Regions from separate parts of the Fundicoccus sp. Sow4_D5 genome, predicted to be linked through region 1. Evidence: predicted binding sites of a transcription regulator. Region 1 holds the regulator's gene; the other holds the start of a gene.
The links. Region 1 encodes HrcA, which represses chaperone genes, less so after heat shock. Its sites were predicted from a motif close to TTAGCACTCNNNNNNNNNGAGTGCTAA; they were not measured.
Positions count from the first base shown of each region.

Region 2: ACTQ45_RS11475 (co-chaperone GroES) is a predicted target of HrcA. The motif match lies at 2,745-2,771, and genes of this name have one in related genera.

Region 1 covers NZ_JBQKLF010000001.1:520,115-524,602, forward strand. Annotated here, with positions in the region: gene truB (tRNA pseudouridine(55) synthase TruB) at 1-9, shown strand, start outside; gene ribF (riboflavin biosynthesis protein RibF) at 34-984, shown strand; gene hemW (radical SAM family heme chaperone HemW) at 1,044-2,207, shown strand; gene hrcA (heat-inducible transcriptional repressor HrcA) at 2,388-3,404, shown strand; gene grpE (nucleotide exchange factor GrpE) at 3,438-4,031, shown strand; gene dnaK (molecular chaperone DnaK) at 4,073-4,488, shown strand, end outside.
Region 2 covers NZ_JBQKLF010000011.1:42,825-47,312, forward strand. Annotated here, with positions in the region: gene ACTQ45_RS11460 (iron ABC transporter ATP-binding protein) at 1-719, opposite strand, end outside; gene ACTQ45_RS11465 (iron chelate uptake ABC transporter family permease subunit) at 716-1,540, opposite strand; partial or broken gene sufB (Fe-S cluster assembly protein SufB) at 1,550-2,425, shown strand; gene ACTQ45_RS11475 (co-chaperone GroES) at 2,802-3,068, shown strand; gene groL (chaperonin GroEL) at 3,144-4,488, shown strand, end outside.

The DNA.
Region 1 (4,488 bases):
TTATCGTAAATTAATTGTGAAAGCGAGAATCTTATGGAAATTATAGAGTTAAGTCATCCGTATAATGATGAAGAAATCATTCACGAACCAATTGTATTAGCACTTGGTTTTTTCGATGGTGTCCATTTGGGCCATCAGGCAGTTATTAGAGCTGCTAAAGAAGAAGCAGTTAAACGTGGAATTAAATTGGCAGTCATGACGTTTAATCAGCATCCAAAAATTGTTTATTCGAAACTTGATGAAAAATCAATGTTTTATCTGTCAACAAACGAGCGTAAAGCAGACTTATTAACGGGGCTAGGAGTTGATATTCTTTATCTAGTGGATTATACATGGGCTTTCGGCTCACAAGCGCCACAGACTTTCGTTGATCGTTATATTGTCGACTTGAATGCGAAAGTGGTAGTCGCAGGTTTCGACTATACTTATGGTAAGAAAGATGTCGCCAACATGCAGACATTGCCTAAACACGCTTCAGAGCGCTTTGAAATTGTTGAAGTTGATCAATTTTCAATCAATCAGCACAAGATAGCGTCGACAAACATTCGCGAACAAATAGAAAATGGCCAAATTGAAGTCGCGAATAAGGAACTAGGATATTTATACCAAACATCAGGTACTGTCGTTCATGGTGAAAAACGCGGGAGCGCCTTGCTTGGTTACCCAACAGCTAATGTTGAAACAACAAGTAAAGAGCTTCTTCCGGGCATTGGTGTTTATATAGTAGAATTCTTTGTTTCAGAAAAGTGGCACCAAGGGATGGCCTCTGTTGGTTATAATGTAACATTCGGCGAAAATCGTCCAGTAACGTGTGAGGTCTTTATATTAGACTTTGACCAAATGATTTACGGTGAAAATGTTAAAGTCCGTTGGCACCATTACTTACGTGGGGAAATTAAATTCGATGGCCTTGATGGTCTAATTAAACAACTTGATCAAGATTTAGTGGATACCCGTGAATACTTTGCTGAATTAAATCAATAGCTCAATAAGTTAAGCGTTAAAGTCAAGGACCGAGCGTCAAATAGGATAGGAGAGAATTCATGGTAACGACCAAGCAAGCAGATGCGGTTTATATTCACATTCCTTTTTGTAAAAAGATTTGTCATTATTGTGCATTTAATAAGTACTTTTACGACGGACAACCAGTAGGTCGTTACTTGGATGGTTTAGAACAGGAAATGTCTCTTTATTCTTTAAAGCAAGATGAGGCTTTGGACACCGTCTATATCGGTGGCGGAACTCCAAGTTGCTTAAGTATGCAAGAATTAGATCAATTGATGCAAAGCGTCCATAGACATATGAGGTTAGATAAGCAAACAGAGTTTACCTTTGAAATAAACCCAGGTGAATTGTCACTAGAAAAATGTCAGTTGCTTTATGATTATGGAGTGAACCGAATTAGTATGGGAGTTCAAACCTTTAATGATAATTTATTACGTCGTATTGGCCGCAATCATCGTGTCAGACATGTTTATCAATCGATTGACTGGTTGCGTCAATCGGGTTTTGAAGCATTAAGCATTGATTTAATCTTCCGATTGCCTGGTCAGACACTTGAGGATTTTAATGAGAGTTTAAAAAAAGCGCTCGAATTGCAATTGCCGCATTATTCCTTGTATTCTCTGATTATTGAACAACAAACACTTTTTCAACAATTAATGCGCGAAGGGAAACTACCGATTCCTAATGAAGATACGGATGCTGATATGTTCGAACTCGCCATTAAACAGTTGAGTGAGCATCAGATTAATCAATATGAAATTAGTAACTTTGCAATGAAAGGCTATGAATCACGACATAATCTAAAATACTGGCAGTATCAACCATACTTTGGTTTTGGCGCCGGTGCCCACGGTTTTGTCGATGGCGTACGCTATTATAATCATGGACCAGTGCACCACTATTTGAAACAAACGCAACAACAGTCGAAGCCAATCATCAATCAATTAACACTAAATCAAAACGATCAGATGGAAGAATACATATTCTTAGCGCTGAGGACGAATCGAGGATTTAGTTTACAAGAGTTTGAAAGCAAATTTTATTATTCAGCGCTTGAATTATTTGGGGAGTTTTTTAATAAGCAAGTAGCGCAAGAATTAATGATAATTGAAAGAGAGACTGTTCGTTTAACTAATCGTGGGTTGTTTCTCGCAGATACCGTATTTCGCGAACTCATCGGCTGGTTAAACGTTGTAAAATGAACTGATATAAAATAAATGTATCTATTGATCCAGCGGGCTAGCACTCTTTATGTAAGAGTGCTAGTTTTTTGTATTATTTGAAGAAAAAGCCTTGACATGCCCCAGAATAGCGTGTAATATAATAGATGTTAGCACTCCTATAATTTAAGTGCTAAACCAAAGTGAGGTGAGCGAATCTACATGTTAACACCGAGGCAAAGGCAAGTTCTTTACTTAATCGTTAGATTATATAGTGAGTTTGAAGAACCCGTTGGTTCTAAAACTTTGTTAAGAGAGAGTCTTCTAAACGTCAGTCCAGCAACCATTCGAAATGATATGGTCGTTTTGGAAAGAGAAGGATTGCTGAGGAAAGCACACACTTCAAGTGGTCGAATTCCATCTTTCAGTGGCTATCGTTATTATGTTGACCGCTTAATCCATCACGAAGATGAGATGAAAGTCTTAGAAGAAGATGATCATGCAATTGCCGAATTATTTCATGAACGCCAAGCAGATGATTTACAGTTAGCTCAAATGGCTGCCGATATTCTGGTTTCTTTAACAGGTTATACAGCTGTTGTCTTAGGACAGAGCAATGACTCCCATCATCTGAAAGAGTTTAAGCTTGTTTATCTAAATGAGAAGAACTTAATTGCTATTATGATTACAGACGGAGGCCGTGTCGAAACTCAATTGTTCGTCACGCTTTATCCAGTAACTAAAGAAATGGTGATGAAGGCTTCAGAAATAGTCAACAATGAGTTAATAGGAACAAGTATTGAAGATGTTTACCATCGCTTAAAACTGACGATACCATTACTAACTCAACGAGCAGTTTCATATCAATTTGATTTTTCTCCCTTAGCTGAGAAAACTCTTCATAGTTTGAAAGGGCGCCAATATCATATTGGTGGTAAAAACAATTTATTTGATTTTATAGAGCCCCAAACAGACTCAGAAGATTTAAAGAAATTATTTACGATGGTGGATGGTTCTGCCAGTATGTATGATATGCTTGAAAATCGGAATCAAGGAATTGAAGTTCTTTTCGGAGCGGATATGTCGCCCTATGGGATAGCAAATCTTAGTATGGTAACAGGGAAGTTTCAACAACAAAATCAAGAAATCACATTGGGTCTGATTGGCCCCACAACCATGCCTTATCACCGTATTATCGGCTTAATGGAGAAAATGATTACAGAATTATCCAATTACTAGTTAAACGACTATATAAAATGAGGAGGTAGAAAATTGACAGAAGAAAACAAACATGTCGAGGACTCTACTGTAAAAGATGAGACACTATTTGAAACAGATAGCATCGAATCAGAAGAGGAAATTGCAAATGAAACGACTGAAACAATTACAACAGAAGATGAGACAGATGCTAAAAAAGATGACTTAGCTGAACTTACTGCAGCAAATGAAGCTCTAGAAGACAGAGTATTACGTCTACAAGCTGAAATTTCAAATATGCAACGTACGAATACACGTGAGCGTCAAAACGCAGCGAAGTATCGTTCGCAAAGTTTAGCTACAAATCTACTGGAAGTTGTCGATAACTTTGAACGTGCTCTAGCAACGGAAGTAACAAGTGAAGATGCTTTAACACTAAAAAAAGGAATCGAAATGGTTCATGGGCAACTAATTACTGCGCTAGAACGTGAAAAAGTGACTGTAATCGATCCGTTGAATGAAGCGTTTGATCCAAACTTCCACCAAGCAGTCAGCACGATGCCGGCAGAAGAAGGGCAAGCAAGCGATGTTGTCGTGAATGTATTACAAAAAGGTTATTTACTAGATGACCGTGTCATTCGTCCGGCTATGGTCATTGTATCAGCGTAAACGTATATAAATAAACAATTTAAGAAAAGAGGAAACAAATTATGGCAAAAATTATTGGTATTGACTTAGGTACAACTAACTCTGCGGTTGCTGTTTTAGAGGGTGGAGAGGCAAAAATTATTCCAAACCCAGAAGGTAACCGTACGACACCTTCAGTTGTCGCTTTTAAAAATGACGAAATTCAAATTGGTGAAGTAGCTAAGCGTCAAGCAGTGACTAATCCACATACAGTAAGCTCAATTAAACGTCACATTGGTGAGGGCAACTACAAAGCTGAAATGGATGGCAAAGACTACACACCACAAGAAATTTCAGCAATGATCTTGCAACACTTAAAGAGCTACGCAGAAGATTACTTAGGTGAAAAAGTAGAAAAAGCTGTTATCACTGTTCCAGCTTATTTTAACGATGCACAACGTCAAGCAACTAAAGATGCTGGTCGTATTGCAGGTTTAGA
Region 2 (4,488 bases), on a different contig from region 1:
TAGACCTCTACGGCAGTACCGTAAAGCGGGCTTAAGATTTCGGGCCGGATGATTTCTGAAGGGGGCCCGAAATGTTGAATCTGGCCAGCTTGCATGGCGCAAATGTGGTCAGAGTAGCGAGCGGCAAAGTTTAGGTCGTGTAGCACCATTACAATGGTGCGGCCTAAAGAATCAACCGCCTGACGTAAGTGATTCATCATTTGGACAGAATGCGCAATATCAAGATTGTTCAAGGGTTCGTCTAACAAGATGTAGTCGGTTTCTTGACATAAAATCATTGCCACATAAGCACGTTGGCGCTGACCACCCGAAAGTTCATCCAAGTAATAGTCAGCAAAGGGCTCTAAATTGAAGAATTCGATGTAGCGCGAGATGGCCTGACGGTCAACATCTGTCAGGCGCCCAGCCGAATGGGGGAAGCGCCCGAAACCAATCAGTTGGCGAACGGTTAGGCGAGTGACCAAATGATTATCTTGGCGTAAGATGGCTAGAACGCGCGCCAAATCGTTAGAAGGGGCATCAACCACGTTAAAATTGGCAACGTGAATGGATCCAGCATCCATCTTCAACAAGCGTCCAATCATCAGTAACATCGTAGATTTTCCGGCACCGTTTGGACCAATCAGTGATGTTAAGCCGGCCTGGGGGATGTTGAGTGTTAACGGGCCGACGCCGCGCGACTTAGTATAATATTTGGATACGGTGTTTAATTCTATCATGTTTTACCTCTTTTCATTAGGAGTGCTAAGAAGGTGAGACCGCCAACAAGTTCGATGATGAGGCTCACGACGCCTTGAGCGTTGAAAACGTGATACATCATGAAATAGGCGCCAGTCAAGATGCAATAACTCAGCAAGATGACGACAGGGAATTGGTAGCGGTGGTCAAAGGTAGGGACAATTTGATAGCTTAAGCTGGCTGCCAGGAAGCCCAAGAAAGTGATAGGACCGAGCAAGGCAGTTGAGACGCTCATCAAAATCGCAACTATCACTAGAATCTTGATGACACAATATCGATACTTGATCCCCAGGATGATAGCGATAGCAGGTTTGAGTCTCATGGTGTTCATGCAGTTGGATGATGACAAGAGCCAGCCAATGGCGGCGACAACTAAAACAATCGCAATTGGAAAGCTCTCTGGATCAGCATTGTTGACTGAACCGAACAAACGCGCTTGCAGAATGTCGAATTCAGCCGGATCCAATAAGCGGCGCATAAAGGTAGATAAACTGCGCAAGGCTGTACCTAGCACAATGCCAACTAACAATAATAATTGCAAATTTTGCCGTGCGCCACTCAAGAGACGACTATATAACACTAGCGACAGACCAATCATCAAGCCGACTTGCAGCAAGAAGGCGCCGTTGCCACTGAAAGCTAATAAAACTGGTAGGCCACCAAAGAACAAGAGCCCCGTTTGGATGAGCGAGTGGAGCGCCTCGAAACCGAGTAAGGATGGCGTGATGATGCGGTTGTTGGCGACTGTTTGAAAAAGCGAGCGTGGCCACCCCCTGGCAAACTGCCCCAATTCCCATCGCAATCAGCGCGTTCAAACGGCGCCGTTTGGAGTGGTGGAACGTTTATTTATGTGCCCAAAGGAGTGCGGTGTGATATTCCACTGCAGACTTATTTTAGAATTAATAATGAGGGATCGGGTCAATTTGAACGCACGCTGATTATTGTCGACGAGGGCGCGAGTATTCATTATGTCGAAGGCTGTACTGCGCCGACCTATACGACGGCTTCCCTACATGCGGCGATCGTCGAAATTATCGTGAATAAAGACGCTTATTGCCGCTACACCACTATTCAAAACTGGTCGAACAACGTTTATAACTTAGTGACCAAACGCGCTCATGCCTATGCTGGCGGTGTCATGGAATGGGTGGATGGCAACCTTGGGGCGCAAGTCACCATGAAATATCCGAGTGTCTTCCTTAAAGGTGAGGGGGCGCGTGGCACCATGTTGTCGGTCGCCTTTGCAGGAGCTGGCCAAATTCAAGATACCGGCGCCAAGATGATCCATCAAGCGCCCAATACGTCAAGTTCGATCGTGTCTAAATCGATTGCCAAAGATGGTGGCGAAGTCAATTACCGCGGACAGGTTTATTTTGGTGAAAATTCACAAGGGTCCATCTCGAATATTGAATGTGATACGATTATTATGGATGAATTATAGAAATCGGATACGATTCCTTATAATGAGATTCATAATGGAAACATCTCACTCGAGCACGAAGCGAAAGTCTCGCGTATTTCAGAAGAGCAACTGTTCTACCTGATGAGCCGCGGGCTATCCGAAGAAGAAGCCACTGGTATGTTGGTGATGGGCTTTGTCGAACCTTTTACCAAAGAGTTGCCAATGGAGTATGCGGTCGAACTCAACCGATTGATAGCTTATTCAATGGAAGGTTCTGTCGGTTAATCGCTAAACGTAACCGATTACTCGCCTAATAAGCCAATAAACTAGGAAACGAATGACAGCCTGTCGCACTCTGAGGAATTCTCATGGTACGACAGGCTGTTTAATATCTGCTTAAAAAAACTAAGAGCAAATATTAAGAGAATGAGTGTGATCCTTGCTAGCTAATAGTTGATAGAGAAAAGCTGCTAAACCTGTAAGCGACACGAACTGTTCATGAATGTATAATGTGCGTTAAGAAGTGAGAAAAAGAAAGAATGTCAAAAAACGTCAAAGAAATACTTGCTTTTTTTGTCTGAGTAGACTAAAATAAACAATGTAGTTAGCACTCGCTCGAAAGGAGTGCTAACCAATCAAAAAAGAATTTGGAGGGAACGTAATGTTAAAACCTTTAGGAGAACGCGTTATCATTAAAGTTGCTGAAGTTGAAGAAAAATCAGCTGGAGGCTTAGTACTTCCGAGCTCAGCAAAAGAAAAGCAACAAATTGGTGAAGTCATTGCAGTCGGACCTAGCATCGAAGCAGAAGATGGTGTAGCTGTCGGTGATCAAGTTATCTTTAAATCTTACACAGGAACTGAAGTAACGGACCAAGGTGAAACGTATTTAATTATTGAATTAGATGACCTTTTAGCAGTCTTAGCATAAATCTCAATTATATAATGTATTAACAACTAGCACAGCTAGTCAAACCAAATTTTTTTCAAGGAGTGAACGAAAGATATGGCAAAAGAATTAAAATTCTCAGAAGACGCACGTGAAGCTTTATTAAAAGGTGTCGACATATTAGCGGATACAGTGAAAGTGACATTAGGCCCTAAAGGTCGTAACGTGGTATTAGACAAAACTTACGGTTCACCACAAATCACTAACGACGGTGTCACAATCGCTCGTGAGATTGAATTAGAAGACCGTTTTGAAAACATGGGTGCTCAATTAGTCATGGAAGTTGCCTCTAAAACAAACGACGTAGCCGGAGACGGAACAACGACAGCAACCGTCCTAACACAAGCCATTGCGCGTGAAGGAATGAAAAACGTGACGTCAGGTGCTAACCCAGTTGGCATTCGCCGCGGAATCGAAAAAGCAACTAAAGTAGCAGTAGATGCACTTAAAGCACTATCTGTACCTGTTTCATCTAAAGAATCGATTGCTCAAGTAGCCGCTGTTTCATCTGGTGACGAAGCAATCGGTGAATTGATTGCTGAAGCAATGGAGAAAGTGGGGAAAGATGGCGTCATTACCATCGAAGAATCGCAATCCATCGAAACTGAACTTTCAGTGGTAGAAGGAATGCAATTTGACCGTGGTTACTTATCACAGTACATGGTAACTGATAATGAAAAAATGGTAGCTGATTTAGATAATCCGTTAATCTTGATTACAGACCGTAAAATCGTCAACATCCAAGATGTGTTACCTTTATTAGAAAACATCATGCAATCAGGCCGTCCACTATTAATTATTGCTGAAGACATTGAAGGTGAAGCATTACCAACTCTTGTCTTAAATAAACTACGCGGTACGTTAAATGTTGTGGCTGTTAAAGCACCAGGTTTCGGTGACCGTCGTAAAGCGATGCTAGAAGATATCGCGATTCTAACAGGTGCAACGGTTGTCTCTGAAGAACTAGGCTTTGAATTAAAAGACGCAACAGTTGAACACTTAGGCAATGCAGGTAAAGTAACAGTAACTAAAGACAATACAACGATTGTTGAAGGTGCTGGTGAAAAGAAAGCTATCGCAGACCGTGTCGCAATTATCCGTGCGCAAGCTGAAGAAACAACCTCTAGCTTTGACCGTGAAAAACTACAAGAACGCTTAGCTAAATTATCAGGCGGTGTGGCTGTCGTTAAAGTTGGAGCAGCTACTGAAACTGAGCAGAAAGAACGTAAATTACGTATCGAAGATGCTTTAAACGCAACGCGTGCAGCAGTTGAAGAAGGGATCGTCTCTGGTGGTGGATCTGCTTTAATCGAAGTACAAGCAGCCGTTGCTGAAACTGAAACAAGTACTGATGACGAAGCAACAGGGGTTCGCATCGTTACTCGCGCCCTTGAAGAACCAT